Regions from separate parts of the Streptomyces sp. BRA346 genome, predicted to be linked through region 1. Evidence: riboswitches for the same ligand, from Rfam matches in the RefSeq annotation. Region 1 holds a riboswitch; each other region holds the start of a gene.
What was found. A riboswitch is a leader RNA that binds a small molecule or an ion and turns the genes downstream of it on or off. The one in region 1 is predicted to bind thiamine pyrophosphate.
Positions count from the first base shown of each region.

Region 2: it holds a riboswitch for thiamine pyrophosphate, as region 1 does, so the genes downstream of both, LCH29_RS22395 (thiamine ABC transporter substrate-binding protein) here and LCH29_RS02590 (cytosine permease) in region 1, are expected to answer to the same signal.
Region 3: it holds a riboswitch for thiamine pyrophosphate, as region 1 does, so the genes downstream of both, thiO (glycine oxidase ThiO) here and LCH29_RS02590 (cytosine permease) in region 1, are expected to answer to the same signal.

Region 1 is NZ_JAIWIH010000002.1:210,172-214,682, forward strand. It holds gene LCH29_RS02580 (IlvD/Edd family dehydratase) at 24-1,730, shown strand; gene LCH29_RS02585 (triphosphoribosyl-dephospho-CoA synthase) at 1,824-2,693, shown strand; TPP riboswitch at 2,705-2,798, shown strand; partial or broken gene LCH29_RS02590 (cytosine permease) at 2,790-3,311, shown strand; gene LCH29_RS02595 (APC family permease) at 3,456-4,511, shown strand, end outside.
Region 2 is NZ_JAIWIH010000019.1:122,608-127,118, forward strand. It holds gene LCH29_RS22390 (ABC transporter permease) at 13-1,713, opposite strand; gene LCH29_RS22395 (thiamine ABC transporter substrate-binding protein) at 1,692-2,765, opposite strand; TPP riboswitch at 2,761-2,864, opposite strand; gene rlmN (23S rRNA (adenine(2503)-C(2))-methyltransferase RlmN) at 2,942-4,048, opposite strand; gene LCH29_RS22405 (phosphatidate cytidylyltransferase) at 4,131-4,511, opposite strand, start outside.
Region 3 is NZ_JAIWIH010000006.1:161,877-166,387, reverse strand. It holds gene LCH29_RS10535 (Rv2175c family DNA-binding protein) at 1-264, opposite strand, end outside; gene LCH29_RS10530 (NAD(P)/FAD-dependent oxidoreductase) at 388-1,620, opposite strand; TPP riboswitch at 1,815-1,928, shown strand; gene thiO (glycine oxidase ThiO) at 1,927-3,147, shown strand; gene thiS (sulfur carrier protein ThiS) at 3,144-3,344, shown strand; gene LCH29_RS10515 (thiazole synthase) at 3,351-4,181, shown strand; gene LCH29_RS10510 (SRPBCC domain-containing protein) at 4,238-4,511, shown strand, end outside.

The sequences.
Region 1 (4,511 bases):
GTCGAAGAGATCGGAAGGTTCGTATGAGTGGCACGCACCGGTCGCGGCAGTGGTACGAGGGTGACTCCCGCGACGCGTTCATCCACCGTGCCTGGATGCGGCGCGGCCTCCCCGACCACGCCTTCGACGGACGACCGCAGATCGTCATCTGCAACACCTGGTCCGAACTCACCCCCTGCAACAGCCACTTCCGCGAAATAGCCGACCATGTGAAACGGGGCGTGTGGGAGTCCGGCGGGGTGCCGCTGGAGCTTCCGGTGCCGTCGCTGGGGGAGACCCTGCTGCGACCGACCGCGATGTTCTTCCGCGACCTCGCCGCGATGGTGACCGAGGAACTCATCCGGGCCAACCCCGTCGACGGCGTGGTCCTGCTCGGCGGCTGCGACAAGACCGTACCGTCCCTGCTGCTGGGCGCCGCGTCGGTCGACCTGCCCACCCTGATGGTCACCGGCGGCCCCATGCTGAACGGCGCGTGGAAGGGCCGCCCGCTGGGCTGTGGCACCGGGGTGTGGGAGCTGAGCGAGGAGGTGCGGGCGGGCCGCATGGACCGCTCCGAGCTGCGCCGCGCCGAGTCGGCGATGATCCGCAGCCGGGGACACTGCAACACCATGGGCACGGCGTCCACCATGGCCTGTGCCGCCGAGGCGCTGGGCATGACCCTGCCCGGCAACGCGGGGCTCCCCGCCCCCGACAGCCGGCTGCTGGAGCTGTCCCACGCCGCGGGCAACCGCATCGTCGACATGGTGCGCGAGGACCTGCGGCCCAGCGCCGTCCTGACCGCGGAGGCGCTGCGGAACGCGGTGCGCGCGGTGGCCGCCATCGGCGGCTCCACCAACGCGGTCGTCCATCTGCTGGCCCTCGCCCGCCGGGTCGGGGCGGACTTCGGCCTGGACGACATCGACCGCGCGGGCCGCGGGATCCCCCTGCTCGCCGATGTGCAGCCCGCCGGATCCCACCTCATGGAGGACTTCCACCGCGCCGGTGGCCTGGACGCCGTCCTCGGGGAGATCAGGGACCACCTGGAACCGGCGCTCACCGTCTCCGGCCGCCCCCTCACCGAGCAGCTGTCCGGCCTGTCCAGTACCGACACCACCGTCATCCGCACCGCGGACGAGCCGATCGCCCACCGGGCCGGGCTCGCCGTGCTGCGCGGCAACCTCTGTCCCGACGGAGCCGTCATCAAGCCCGCCGCCGCGACACCGGAGCTGCTCAGCCACCGGGGCCGCGCCGTGGTGTTCGACGGGATCGAGGACTTCCGTACCCGGATCGACGACCCGGACCTGGACGTCGACGCGTCGGATGTGCTGGTCCTGCGCGGCTGCGGACCGCGCGGCTACCCCGGCATGCCCGAGGTGGGAAACATGCCCCTGCCGCCCGCGGTGCTCCGGGCCGGAGTGCGGGACATGGTGCGGATCAGCGACGCGCGGATGAGCGGAACCGCCTTCGGCACCGTCGTCCTGCACATCGCGCCCGAGTCGGCGGCGGGCGGCCCGCTCGGGCTGGTACGGACCGGCGACTGGATAGAGCTGGACGTCGAGCGGCGCCTGCTGAGGCTGGACGTCCCCGACGAGGAACTCGCCGCACGGCAACCGGTGACCGCCGCCGCGCCACCGGCCACCGGCGGATGGGAGCAGATCTACCGCGACCACGTCGAACAGGCCGACCGCGGCGCCGGACTGGACTTCCTCACCGGCACCCGCGGATCCTTCGTCGCCCGCGAATCGCACTGACGTGACGCCCACAGCGGGGGCGGACGTGACGCCCACAGCGGGGTCACAGGAACGACCCAGGCCCGGGAAAGGTTCGCCCCCTACTCTCCGGGCATGCCCACGACGCGCTCCACGGACGACGCACTGGCGCAGACCGCCGTACGAGCCCTGATCTCCCAGGCGGAGCTGACCCCCAAACCGGGCCTCGCGGACACCCGCGACCTCCAGGCCCGCGCCACCGGCACCGATCTGCTCGCCCTGCGCTGGTCGGCCAAGTCGCTGGCACCCGGGTTCGCGGCCATGGCCGCCGCCGCCCGGCGCCCCGGCGAGCCGACGCGTGCGCTCCGCGAGGAGCTGGGCGCCATCGGCCGCTGCGCCGAGTGGACCATGGCGCGGGCCGGTGGCGGCCCGGTCACCGGCCGTCTGCACCACGGGGCGCTGTGGGTGCTGGGGCTGCTGGTGGCGGCCGCCGCCCTGGAACCCGGCGCCGCCCCCGGGGATCTGACCGCCACCGCCCGGCAGCTCGCCGCCCACGCCGACCGTGGCGCCCCGCGCAAGGCCTCGGCGGGCTCGCAGGTGTCCGCCACTTACGGGGCGGCGGGCGCGCGCGGTGAGGCGCGGGCCGCGTTCCCGCACGTACGCCGCGCCCTGGACGCCCTGTCCGCGGCGCGGACCGCGGGCGCCACCGAGACACAGGCCCGGCTCGACGCGCTGCTCACCGTGATGAGCACACTCCAGGACACCGGGCCGCTGTACCAGGCGGGGCCGCCCGCCCTGCGGCGGGTGCAGGACGGGGCGCGCGGTGTGTTGGAGGCGGGCGGCGCCGCGACGGAGCGGGGCGCCGACGCCCTCGCCGCCCTCGACGCCGAGCTGCGCGCCCAGGGCATCGCGCCCCGGGGGAGTGCCGCGCTGCTGGCCGGGGCGCTGTTCCTGGACGCGCTCCCGGCCCGGGCCCGCCCCCGGGGCCACGGGGCGAAGGGTTAGCCTGAGGTCGCTCCACCGACACGGGGTGCCCCGCACGGGGCTGAGATCACACCCGTCGAACCTGAACCAGTTAGCACTGGCGGAGGGATGTCATCGATGCCGATGCCGCATGCTGCCACCGACCCGGCGACCACCGGCGCGGAATCCGTCTTCGACGGGCGGATGCCCACCGCGCCCGGCGATCTGCGCGTCGAGGCGCGCGGTATCGCGCCGGTTCCGGAAAACCACCGCTACGGCGGGCCGGGGCGCCTGTTCACCGTGTGGTTCGCCCCGAACCTGACCATGACCGGCGTGTTCACCGGCACCGTCGGCATCTCCCTCGGCCTGGACTTCGCCACCGCGCTGGCCGCCGTCGTCCTGGGCACCCTCATCGGTGCCGTGCGCACCGCGTACCTGGGCGCCTGGGGCAGTCTGACCGGCGCTGGGCAGCTGCCCCTCGCGCGGCTGGCGTTCGGCCGGGCCGTCACCGTGCCCGGCGTCCTCCAGTGGCTGTCGTCCGTCGCCTGGGACGCCCTCATCGGCCTGTTCGGCGGTGACGCGCTGGCCCGGCTGTGCGGGCTGCCGTACCTCGCGTACTACGCCGCCTTCCTCGCGGCGCTCCTCGTCTACGGCCCGCTCAGGATGCGCCGCCGTACGACCCGGTGAGACACGGGCGTTTTCGCCCGTATCCGCACGTCACACGGCATCCGGCGACCGCGCTCCGCGGCGGGCGTGGCACCCTGGGCTCCTGTTGAATCCCGCACCCCCGAGGAGACGTGCCACGTGCCGCAGAACCAGCCAGCGGAGTCCATCGCCGCCCCGGCGGTGCTCGCCGAGGAACGCAGACTCCACAAGGACCTCGGCTTCTGGGGCCTGACCGCGATCGGGTTCTCCAACATCCTCGGCTCCGGCTGGCTGTTCGCGGCCCTGTACGCCGCCCAGACCGCCGGGCCCGCCGCGCTGCTGTCCTGGATCGCGGCGGGTGTGCTGTGCGCCCTGATCGCCCTGGTGATGGTGGAGCTGGGCGCCACCCGCCCGGAGGGCGGCGGCACCGTGCGGTGGCCGCTGTACGCGAGCGGGCGGCTGGTCGGCACGATGGTCGGCTGGTCCGTCGTGCTGTCCGTCGGCGGTACGGCCGCGGAAATCAGCGCGATCATGCAGTACGCCGCGCACTATCTGCCGGGGCTCTACGACAGCGGCCGCCTCACCCTCCCGGGACTCGGCGTGGCCGTCGCGCTGAGCGTCGTGCTCACCGCGCTGAACTGGTTCGCCGTGCGGATATTCGCCCGGCTCAACAACCTGGTGTCGGTGTTCAAGGTCGTCGTCCCCGTGGTCACCGTGATCGCCCTGTTCCTGTCGGGCACCCACTCCGGGCGCCTCACCGAACACGGCGGTTTCGCACCGTACGGCTACGCGGCCTGCCTCACCGCCCTCGCCGGCGGCGGCATCGTGTACTCCGTCAACGGGTTCCAGGCGCCGCTGGACTTCTCCGGCGAGGCCCGCAATCCGCGCCGTTCCGTCCCGGCCGCGGTGCTCACCGGCATCGGCCTCGCCGTGCTGGTCTACCTCGGGCTCCAGCTCGCGTTCCTGTACACGGTGCCGGACTCCGCGCTGGGCGACGGCTGGCAGGGCGTCAACTTCGAGTCGCCCTTCGGTCAGCTCGCCCTCATCCTCAATCTGCACTGGCTGGCCACGCTGCTGTACGCGGACGCCGTGATCTCCCCGGGCGGCTCCGCCTACGTGGGCGTGGCGATCAACGCCCGGCACACCTACGCCCTCGCCAAGAACGGGCTGCTGCCCCGCTTCTTCATGCGCATCGACCCCGCGTCCGGCATGGCG
Region 2 (4,511 bases), on a different contig from region 1:
CTGTCAGACATGTCAGAACTCCCCCGAGCGGTCGGTCCGGATGCGCTCCAAGACCAGCAGGGAGCAGGCGCACACCAGCATCAGGATCGTGCTCAGGGCCATCGCCTGCCCGTAGCTGAGCTGTCCCGCGCGGCCCAGGAAGCGCGCGACGGCCACCGGGAGGGTGGGGAGGTCGGGCCGGGCGATGAACACCGTGGCCCCGAACTCGCCGAGCGACACGGCGAACGCGAAACCCGCCGCGACCGCCAGCGCCCGCCCCACCAGCGGCAGGTCCACCTCGCGCCAGGCGCGCAGCGGGGACGCGCCGAGCACGGCGGCGGCCTCCCGCAGCCGGTGGTCCACGGCCCGCAGGACGGGCAGCAGGGTGCGGACGACGAAGGGCACGCCCACCAGGGCCTGGGCGAGCGGCACGATGAGCCAGGAGGCGCGCAGGTCCAGCGGGGGTTCGTCGAGCGCGATGAGGAAGCCGAAGCCGACGGTGACGGCGGAGGTGCCCAGCGGCAGCATCAGCAGCGCGTCGAAGCCGCGGACGAGGCGCCCGGCCCTGCGGGTGAGCGCGGCGGCGGCGAGGCCGCCGACGAGGACGGCGAAGACGGTGGCGACGGCCGCGTACTGGAGGGAGTTCCCGATGGCGTCCACGGGGGCCACGAAGAAGGTGCCGCCGCTGTCGGCGGCGGACTGAAGCGCCCGGTAGTACGTGAACCCGTAGCCGTCCGGCCCGTGGAGCGAGCGTTCCACCAGCACCGCGAGCGGCAGCACGATCAGCAGCGCGACGACGGCCAGCACCCCCGCGAGCAGCCCCCACTGCGCCGGGCCCTGGGGACGGCGCGCGGTCCGGGCGGCGTCGACGAGCCGTAGCGCGCCCTCCCGGCGGCGTACGGTCCAGGCGTGCAGGGCGAGGACGGCCGCGACCGCCGCGAACTGCACGAGGGTCAGCACCGCGGCCGTCGGCAGGTCGAGCAGCTGCGCGGTCTGCCGGTAGATGGCCACCTCCAGGGTGGCGTAGCGCGGACCGCCGAGGATCTGGATCACGCCGAAGGAGGTGAACGTGAACAGGAAGACCATCAGCGCGGCGGCGGCCACGGCGGGGCCCAGCGCGGGCAGGGTGACCCGGCGCCAGGCCGCGAGGCGGCTCGCGCCGAGCACCCGGGCGGCCTCCTCCTGGCGTGGGTCGAGCTGCGCCCACAGCCCGCCGACGGTGCGGACGACCACCGCGTAGTTGAAGAAGACGTGGGCCAGCAGGATCGCCCAGACGCTGGTGTCGAGCCGTATCCCCCACAGCTCGTCCAGCAGCCCGCCGCGCCCGAGCAGCCCCAGGAACGCCGACCCGGCGACGACGGTCGGCAGCACGAACGGCACGGTCACCACGGCGCGCAGCAGCCCCTTGCCGGGGAAGTCGAAGCGGGCGAAGACATACGCGCCGGGCAGCGCGACCGCCAACGTCAGCCCGGTCGAGGCGGCAGCCTGCCAGCCGGTGAACCACAGGGTGTGCAGGACGGACGGGTCGCCCAGCACCTCGGGTATCCGCTCAAGGCGCCACCGGCCGCCGACGCGCAGCCCGCGGGTGACGATCGCGGCCACGGGATACGCGAAGAAGACGCCGAAGAACGCGAGCGGCACGGCCATGAGGGCGAGCCGCAGGGCGGTGCCGCGTGCCTTCCCCTCGCCCTTCTCACGGTTCTCGCGGGGCTCTACAGAACGAGCGAGGACCATGCCTTGACCCAGGGCTCACGGTTCTTGGCTATCTTCCGCGGGGGCAGGGTGGCCGGGTCGGCGACCTTGACCCCGTACCGGGTGAAGACCTCCGGCAGCTCGGCGCCCTCGCGCACCGGATTGACGTACATGTTCAGCGGTACGTCCTCCTGGAATCGCTTGGTCAGCAGGAAGTCCAGCAGCGCCTTGCCCCCCTTGGTGTTGCCCGCGCCCTTCAGCAGCCCGGCGAACTCCGTCTGCCGGAAGCAGGTGCCGTCCGCCACCCCGGTCGGGGCCTTGGCGGGCTTCGACTTCGCGTCCGCCACCTCGGCGGGCGGGCTGGAGGCGTACGAGACGACGAGCGGCTTGTCGCCCTTGGCGCCGCCCGCCGAACCGGAGAAGCGGTCGTAGTACGCCTGCTCCCAGCCGTCGACCACCTCGACGCCGTTGGCCCGCAGCTTCTTCCAGTAGTCGCGCCAGCCGTGGTCGCCGTAGCGGGCGGCGGTGCCGAGGAGGAAGGCGAGACCGGGGGACGAGGTGGCGGCGTTCTCGGTGACCAGCAGGTTCTTGTACGCGGGCTTGGTCAGGTCGGCGAACGTCTTCGGCGGCGCGAGCTTCTTGCGCTCGAAGTAGGCGCGGTCGTAGTTGACGCAGATGTCGCCGTAGTCGACCGGGGTGACGCGGTGCTTCGCCCGGTCGAGCTGGAACGCCGCGGGGACCTTGTCCAGGCCCTTCGCCTCGTACGCCGTGAACAGGTCGTTGCCGAGCGCGCGCGAGAGGAGGGTGTTGTCGACGCCGAAGAACACATCGCCCTGCGGATGGCCCTTGGACAGGATCGCCTGGTTGACGGCGGCCCCCGCGTCACCACCGGCCTGTACCCGCACCTTGTAGCCGGTCGTGCGGGTGAACTCCTTGAGGACGGCCTTGGACGCCGCGAACGAGTCGTGCGAGACCAGGGTGACGGTCTTGGAGTCCTTGCCGTCCGCCGCGTCCCCGCCGCAACCGGTGAGGACGCCGGTGCCGAGGGATCCGACGAGGGCGGCGGTGACGGCACGCCGAAGATGGCTGTTCATGGTGAGGCTGACTCCCTACGCCGGTATGACCCGGATCAGGTTGGAGGGTCTGCGGCCGTGCCGCACTCTCAGCGCTGTCGCGCTCCCCTGTCGGAATGTTCATTTGTGCGCCGCGATACGACGGTTGTGCGGCGCTTGTGCGAAGGCACCGTATCAGCCGTATCAGTCGGCGGTTCTCAGCGCTCCGTGGCCGCCAGCTGGCCGCACGCCCCGTCGATCTCCTGCCCCCGGGTGTCCCGGACGGTCACCGGCACCCCGTGCCGCTCCAGGGCGGCCACGAACGCCTTCTCGTCCTCGGGCCGGGACGCCGTCCACTTGGAGCCGGGCGTCGGGTTGAGCGGGATGAGGTTGACGTGCACCCGGTGGCCCTTGAGCAGCCGGCCGAGCAGGTCGGCGCGCCACGCCTGGTCGTTGATGTCCTTGATCAGGGCGTACTCGATGGAGATCCGTCGGCCGGACTTCTCCGCGTACTCCCACGCCGCGTCCAGGACCTCGCGCACCTTCCAGCGGGTGTTGACCGGGACGAGGGTGTCGCGCAGCTCGTCGTCGGGCGCGTGGAGGGAGACCGCCAGGCGGCACTTGAAGCCCTCGTCGGCGAACCGCAGCATCGCCGGGACCAGTCCGACGGTCGAAACCGTGATTCCGCGCTGCGAAAGACCGAGCCCGTCGGGCTCGGGGTCGGTGAGCCGGCGGATGGCACCGATGACCCGGTTGTAGTTGGCCAGCGGCTCGCCCATGCCCATGAAGACGATGTTGGACAGCCGGGCCGGGCCCCCGGGGATCTCTCCGTCCCTCAGGGCCCGCATGCCGTCGACGATCTGGTGCACGATCTCGGCGGTGGACAGGTTGCGGTCCAGACCCGCCTGGCCGGTGGCGCAGAACGGGCAGTTCATGCCGCAGCCCGCCTGGGAGCTGATGCACATGGTGACCCGGTCCGGGTAGCGCATCAGCACGGACTCCACGAGCGTGCCGTCGAAGAGCCGCCACAGGGTCTTGCGGGTGGTGTCGTTGTCGCAGCTGATGTGCCGCACGACGCTCATCAGGTCCGGCAGCAGCCCGGCCGCGAGCTTCTCGCGCGCGCCGGCCGGTACGTCGGTCCACTGGGCGGGGTCGTCGGTGTACCGGGCGAAGTAGTGGCGCGACACCTGAGCGGCCCGGAAGGGCTTCTCCCCGAGGGCGGCGACGGCCTCGCGGCGCTCGGCGGGCGTGAGGTCGGCGAGGTGCCGCGGGGGCTTCTTGGCCCCACGCGGCACGGCGAAAGTGAGTTCTCCGGGCTTAGGCATGGCCGTACCAGTGTCGCAGACATGCGGAAGGCCCCGCGCCACGGGCGGCGCGGGGCCCGGAGAGTGCGATCCGTTACGCGGCTCAGCCGCCGCCCACGAAGATCACGAACAGCAGCCACACCACGGGAGCGGTGGGCAGCAGCGAGTCGAGCCGGTCCATGATCCCGCCGTGGCCGGGCAGCAGCTTGCCCATGTCCTTGATGCCGAGGTCACGCTTGATCATGGACTCGCCGAGGTCCCCCAGGGTCGCGCTGACCGCGACGGCGAGGCCGAGCAGCAGCCCCTGCCACCACACGCCGTCCTCGATGAGGTACTGCATGCACAGCGCGCCGACGACCATCGCGAACGCCACCGCGCCCAGCAGCCCCTCGCGGGTCTTGCCGGGGCTGATGCGGGGTGCGAGCGGATGCTTGCCGAAGCGCCAGCCCACCGCGTATGCACCGGTGTCGCTCACCACGGTCAG
Region 3 (4,511 bases), on a different contig from region 1:
CCACTCCAGCATCTCCTCGTCGCTGAAGCCGTCGTCCTTGAGCAGTGTCAAGGTCCCCACGAGGCCCTTGACGACCTTGCCGTCACCGATGAAGTCGTCGGGCACCTGGAGCACCCGGTTCTCGCCACGGCGCACCGCGATCAGCTGGCCCTCCTTGACCAACTGCCTCACGCGGGTCACCTCGACGCCGAGCCGGTCGGCGACGTCGGGGAGGGTGAGCCAGGCGGGGACGAGAGCATCGATCTTTGCGTCAATCTCGGTCACAGAACAAGCCTGCCATCTGGGACTGACAGTGGGTAGCCGGGCGTCCGCCGTGCGGGCCGCCGGATGCGGGGCCCGCACGGCGGACGCCCGGCCCCGCCCCCTGCTCACGGGGGTACCGGCGGGTCACAGAACGGCCGACTTCAGCGGCACCGACGGATCCGTGGCCCGGGTCCGGTCCAGCCGGGCGCCGCGTTCGATCAGCTTGCGGCCCTGGGCCAGATCGCGCGGACGGCCGACCGCCAGCAGGGCGACCAGGGCCCCGTCCCGCAGCCAGCACACCGACCAGGCGGCGCCGTCCGGGTCGCCCCGCCAGACCAGTTCGTCGGCGTCCGAGTGGTGCCCCGCGTACTGCACGAACCTCCCGAACTGCTCGGACCAGAAGTACGGCACCGGGTCGTAGACCTGGCCGGGGAAGTGCGCGGTCCGGCTGCCGACCACGTTGGCGGCGACCGTCCGCGGCCCCTGGAGCGCGTTGTCCCAGTGGTGCACCAGCAGCCGGGTCCCGTAGCGGGCGGACGGGAAGGACGCGCAGTCGCCGACGGCGTACACGTCGGGCGCCGAGGTGCGCAGCCCCGCGTCGGCGGCGATGGACCGGTCCTCGGCGAGTTCGACGCCCGAACCGGCCAGCCAGCCGGTCGCGGGCCGGGCGCCGATGCCGACGACCACCGCACCGGCCCGCAGCCGGGTGCCGTCGCCGAGCTGGAGCCCGTTTTGGTCGAGCGCGGTGACCCGGGCGCCGGTGACCAGGGTGGCGCCGTAGTCCGCGTACCAGCCGGTCATGTGGGCGGCGACCTCCGCCGGGAGGGCGCCCGCCAGCGGCCGGTCCGCGGCCTCGACGACCGTCACCGTGCAGCCCGCCTCGCGGGCCGCGGTCGCGAACTCCGCGCCGATCCAGCCCGCCCCCACCACCACGATCTCCTGCTGCGCGGCGAGCACCGGGCGCAGCCGTTCGGCGTCGTCCAGGGTGCGCAGCAGATGGACGCCGGGCACGCCCTCGCTGCCGGGCAGGGCGACCGGCTCGGCGCCGGTGGCGATCACCAGGACGTCGTACGGGACCGGGCCGGACCCGGTCTCGACCGTGCGCCCGTCCGTGTCCAGCCCGGTCACCGGGACGCCGAGGCGCAGCTCGATGCCGAGCGCGGCGAAGTCCACGTCGAACGCGGACCCTTCGGCCTTGCCGAGCAGCACGGCCTTGGACAGCGGCGGCCGGTCGTACGGCTGATGGGGCTCGGCTCCCAACAGCAGGATCTCCCCGGTCCAGCCCTGCTCCCGCAGCGCCACCGCGGTCTGCACCCCCGCCATCCCAGCGCCGACGATCACCACCCGCTGTCCGCCGCCACCCGCCGAGGACGCCATCGTCTTCGTCGTCTCATCGCTCACACGATCACTGTATTGCGGCAGGTGGGGCGGACCGGAGAGCGCACGACGAGATCTCGGGCACAGCCCGACGGACCGGACGGCCCGTCGTACCGGGGCGCGGGGCTTCGTGCCCGGCACCGCCCGGGACGCTCCCTTCCGGGCGATTCGGGGCGCGTACTAGGGTGGCGGGACAGAGCACTCGCGGGAGCCCGGGCGCACCGGGCTGAGAGGGAGGCTGGCGCGGCCTCCGACCGTACGAACCTGATCCGGGTCATGCCGGCGAAGGGAGGGGGCGACCAGCCCATGCACACCCCACATGAAACGCCTCAAGGCAACGCCGCACCGTACGACGTCCTCGTCATCGGCGGCGGCATCATCGGCCTGGTCACGGCCTGGCGGGCGGCCCAGCGGGGCCTGCGCACCGCCGTCGTCGACCCGGCGCCCGGCGGCGGGGCCGCCCGGGTCGCGGCCGGGATGCTGGCGGCCGTCACCGAGCTGCACTACGGCGAGCAGACCCTGCTCGGGCTGAACCTGGCCTCGGCGCGCCGCTACCCGTCCTTCGTGCCGGAGCTGGAGCAGGCGAGCGGCCATGACCTGGCCTTCCGTACCTGCGGGACGCTCTCGGTCGCGCTCGACGCGGACGACCGGGCCCATCTGCGCGAGCTGCACGGCTTCCAGCAGCGGCTGGGACTGGACGCACAGTGGCTCACGGGGCGCGAATGCAGGCGCCTGGAGCCGATGCTCGCGCCGGGCGTACGCGGGGGCCTGCGCGTCGACGGCGATCACCAGGTCGACCCGCGGCGGCTGGCGGCGGCGCTGCTGGCGGCGTGCGAACGCGCCGGGGTGGTCCTCCACCGCGTCCGCGCCGAGCGGCTGCTGCTGAACGGCGACGGCGACCGCGCCACCGGGGCCGAGCTGGCCGACGGCGCGCGCACCCGGCTGACCGCCGGGCAGACCGTACTGGCCGCGGGCAGCCTCAGCGGGCGGCTCCCCGGCGTGCCCGAGGAGGTCCTGCCGCCCGTGCGCCCCGTCAAGGGCCAGGTCCTGCGGCTGTCGGTGCCCGGCCCGTACGCGCCCTTCCTGTCCCGGACCGTGCGGGCCGTGGTGCGCGGCGGGCACGTCTACCTCGTCCCGCGCGAGAACGGCGAGCTGGTCGTCGGCGCGACGACGGAGGAGCTGGGCTGGGACACCACCGTCACCGCGGGCGGGGTGTACGAGCTGCTGCGCGACGCCCACGAGCTGGTGCCCGGCATCACCGAACTGCCGCTCGTCGAGACCCTGGCCGGGCTGCGCCCCGGCTCCCCCGACAACGCCCCGCTGCTCGGCCCGACCGAGCTGCCCGGCCTCCAGCTGGCCACCGGCCACTACCGCAACGGCGTCCTGCTCACCCCGATCACCGGCGACGTCATGGCCGAGGCCCTGGCGAGCGGCGAACTGCCGCCCGAGGCGCGGCCGTTCTCCCCGCGGCGCTTCGCGGCGACCCCGCCTCTCCCCACCGCAGCAGTACAGGAGCACACCGCATGACCGTGACCGTGAACGGCGAGCCCCGCGAGCTGCCCGACGGCACCACTCTCGACGGGGTCGTCGCGACCCTCACCCAGGCGCCCTCGGGCGTCGCCGCGGCCGTCAACGAGACGGTCGTCCCGCGCGGCCAGTGGCCCGCGACCCCGCTCGGCGACGGCGATCGCGTCGAGGTCCTCACCGCGGTCCAAGGAGGCTGAACCCCCATGTCCCACGCCACGACGCTGGATCAGGTCCTCACCGACGCCGATCCGCTCACCATCGCCGGTACGACCTTCGGCTCCCGCCTGATCATGGGAACCGGCGGCGCGCCCAGCCTGGACATCCTGGAACGCTCGCTGATCGCCTCCGGCACCGAGCTGACCACGGTCGCGATGCGCCGCCTCGACCCCACGGTGCAGGGCTCGGTGCTGTCCGTACTGAACCGGCACGGCATCCGCCCGCTGCCCAACACCGCGGGCTGTTTCACCGCCGGTGAGGCCGTGCTGACCGCCCGGCTCGCCCGCGAGGCGCTGGGCACCGACTGGGTGAAGCTGGAGGTCGTCGCCGACGAGCGCACCCTGCTCCCCGACCCCATCGAGACGCTGGACGCCGCCGAGACCCTGGTGGACGACGGCTTCACGGTCCTGCCGTACACCAACGACGACCCGGTTCTGGCCCGCAAGCTGGAGGACGTCGGCTGCGCCGCGATCATGCCGCTGGGCTCGCCGATCGGCTCCGGCCTCGGCATCCGCAACCCGCACAACTTCCAGCTGATCACCGAGCACGCCGGAGTCCCGGTGATCCTCGACGCGGGCGCGGGCACGGCGTCCGACGCGGCGCTCGCCATGGAGCTGGGGTGCGCGGCCGTCATGCTGGCCTCGGCCGTGACGCGCGCCCAGGAGCCGGTGCTGATGGCCGGGGCGATGCGGCACGCGGTCGCCGCGGGGCGGCTGGCGCACCGGGCGGGCCGCATCCCCCGCCGCCACTTCGCCGAGGCGTCGTCCCCGGCCGAGGGGCTGGCCGCGCTCGACCCGGAGCGGCCCGCGTTCGCGTGACGCGGCCGTACGGAGTGGTACGGGGCGGCCTACCGTGGAATGCGGAGGTGGTCGCCGTGAGGGAGCCGACAGCCGTGACCGTGGCCGACCGGATCGAGCGCGAGGCGTACGTCCCCGCCCCCATCGACCGGGTCTGGCGGGTGCTGACCACGCCGGAGCACATCCGCACCTGGTACGCCCCCGGCGGCTGCGAGATCGACCCGCGTCCCGGCGGCACCGTCCGCTTCCGCTGGGACGAGCACGGGGAGTTCCACGGCCGGGTCGAGCGCGCGGTCCCCGACGCACTCTTCCGCTTCCGGCTGGCCCACGCCCCCGACCGCGCCCCGCTCG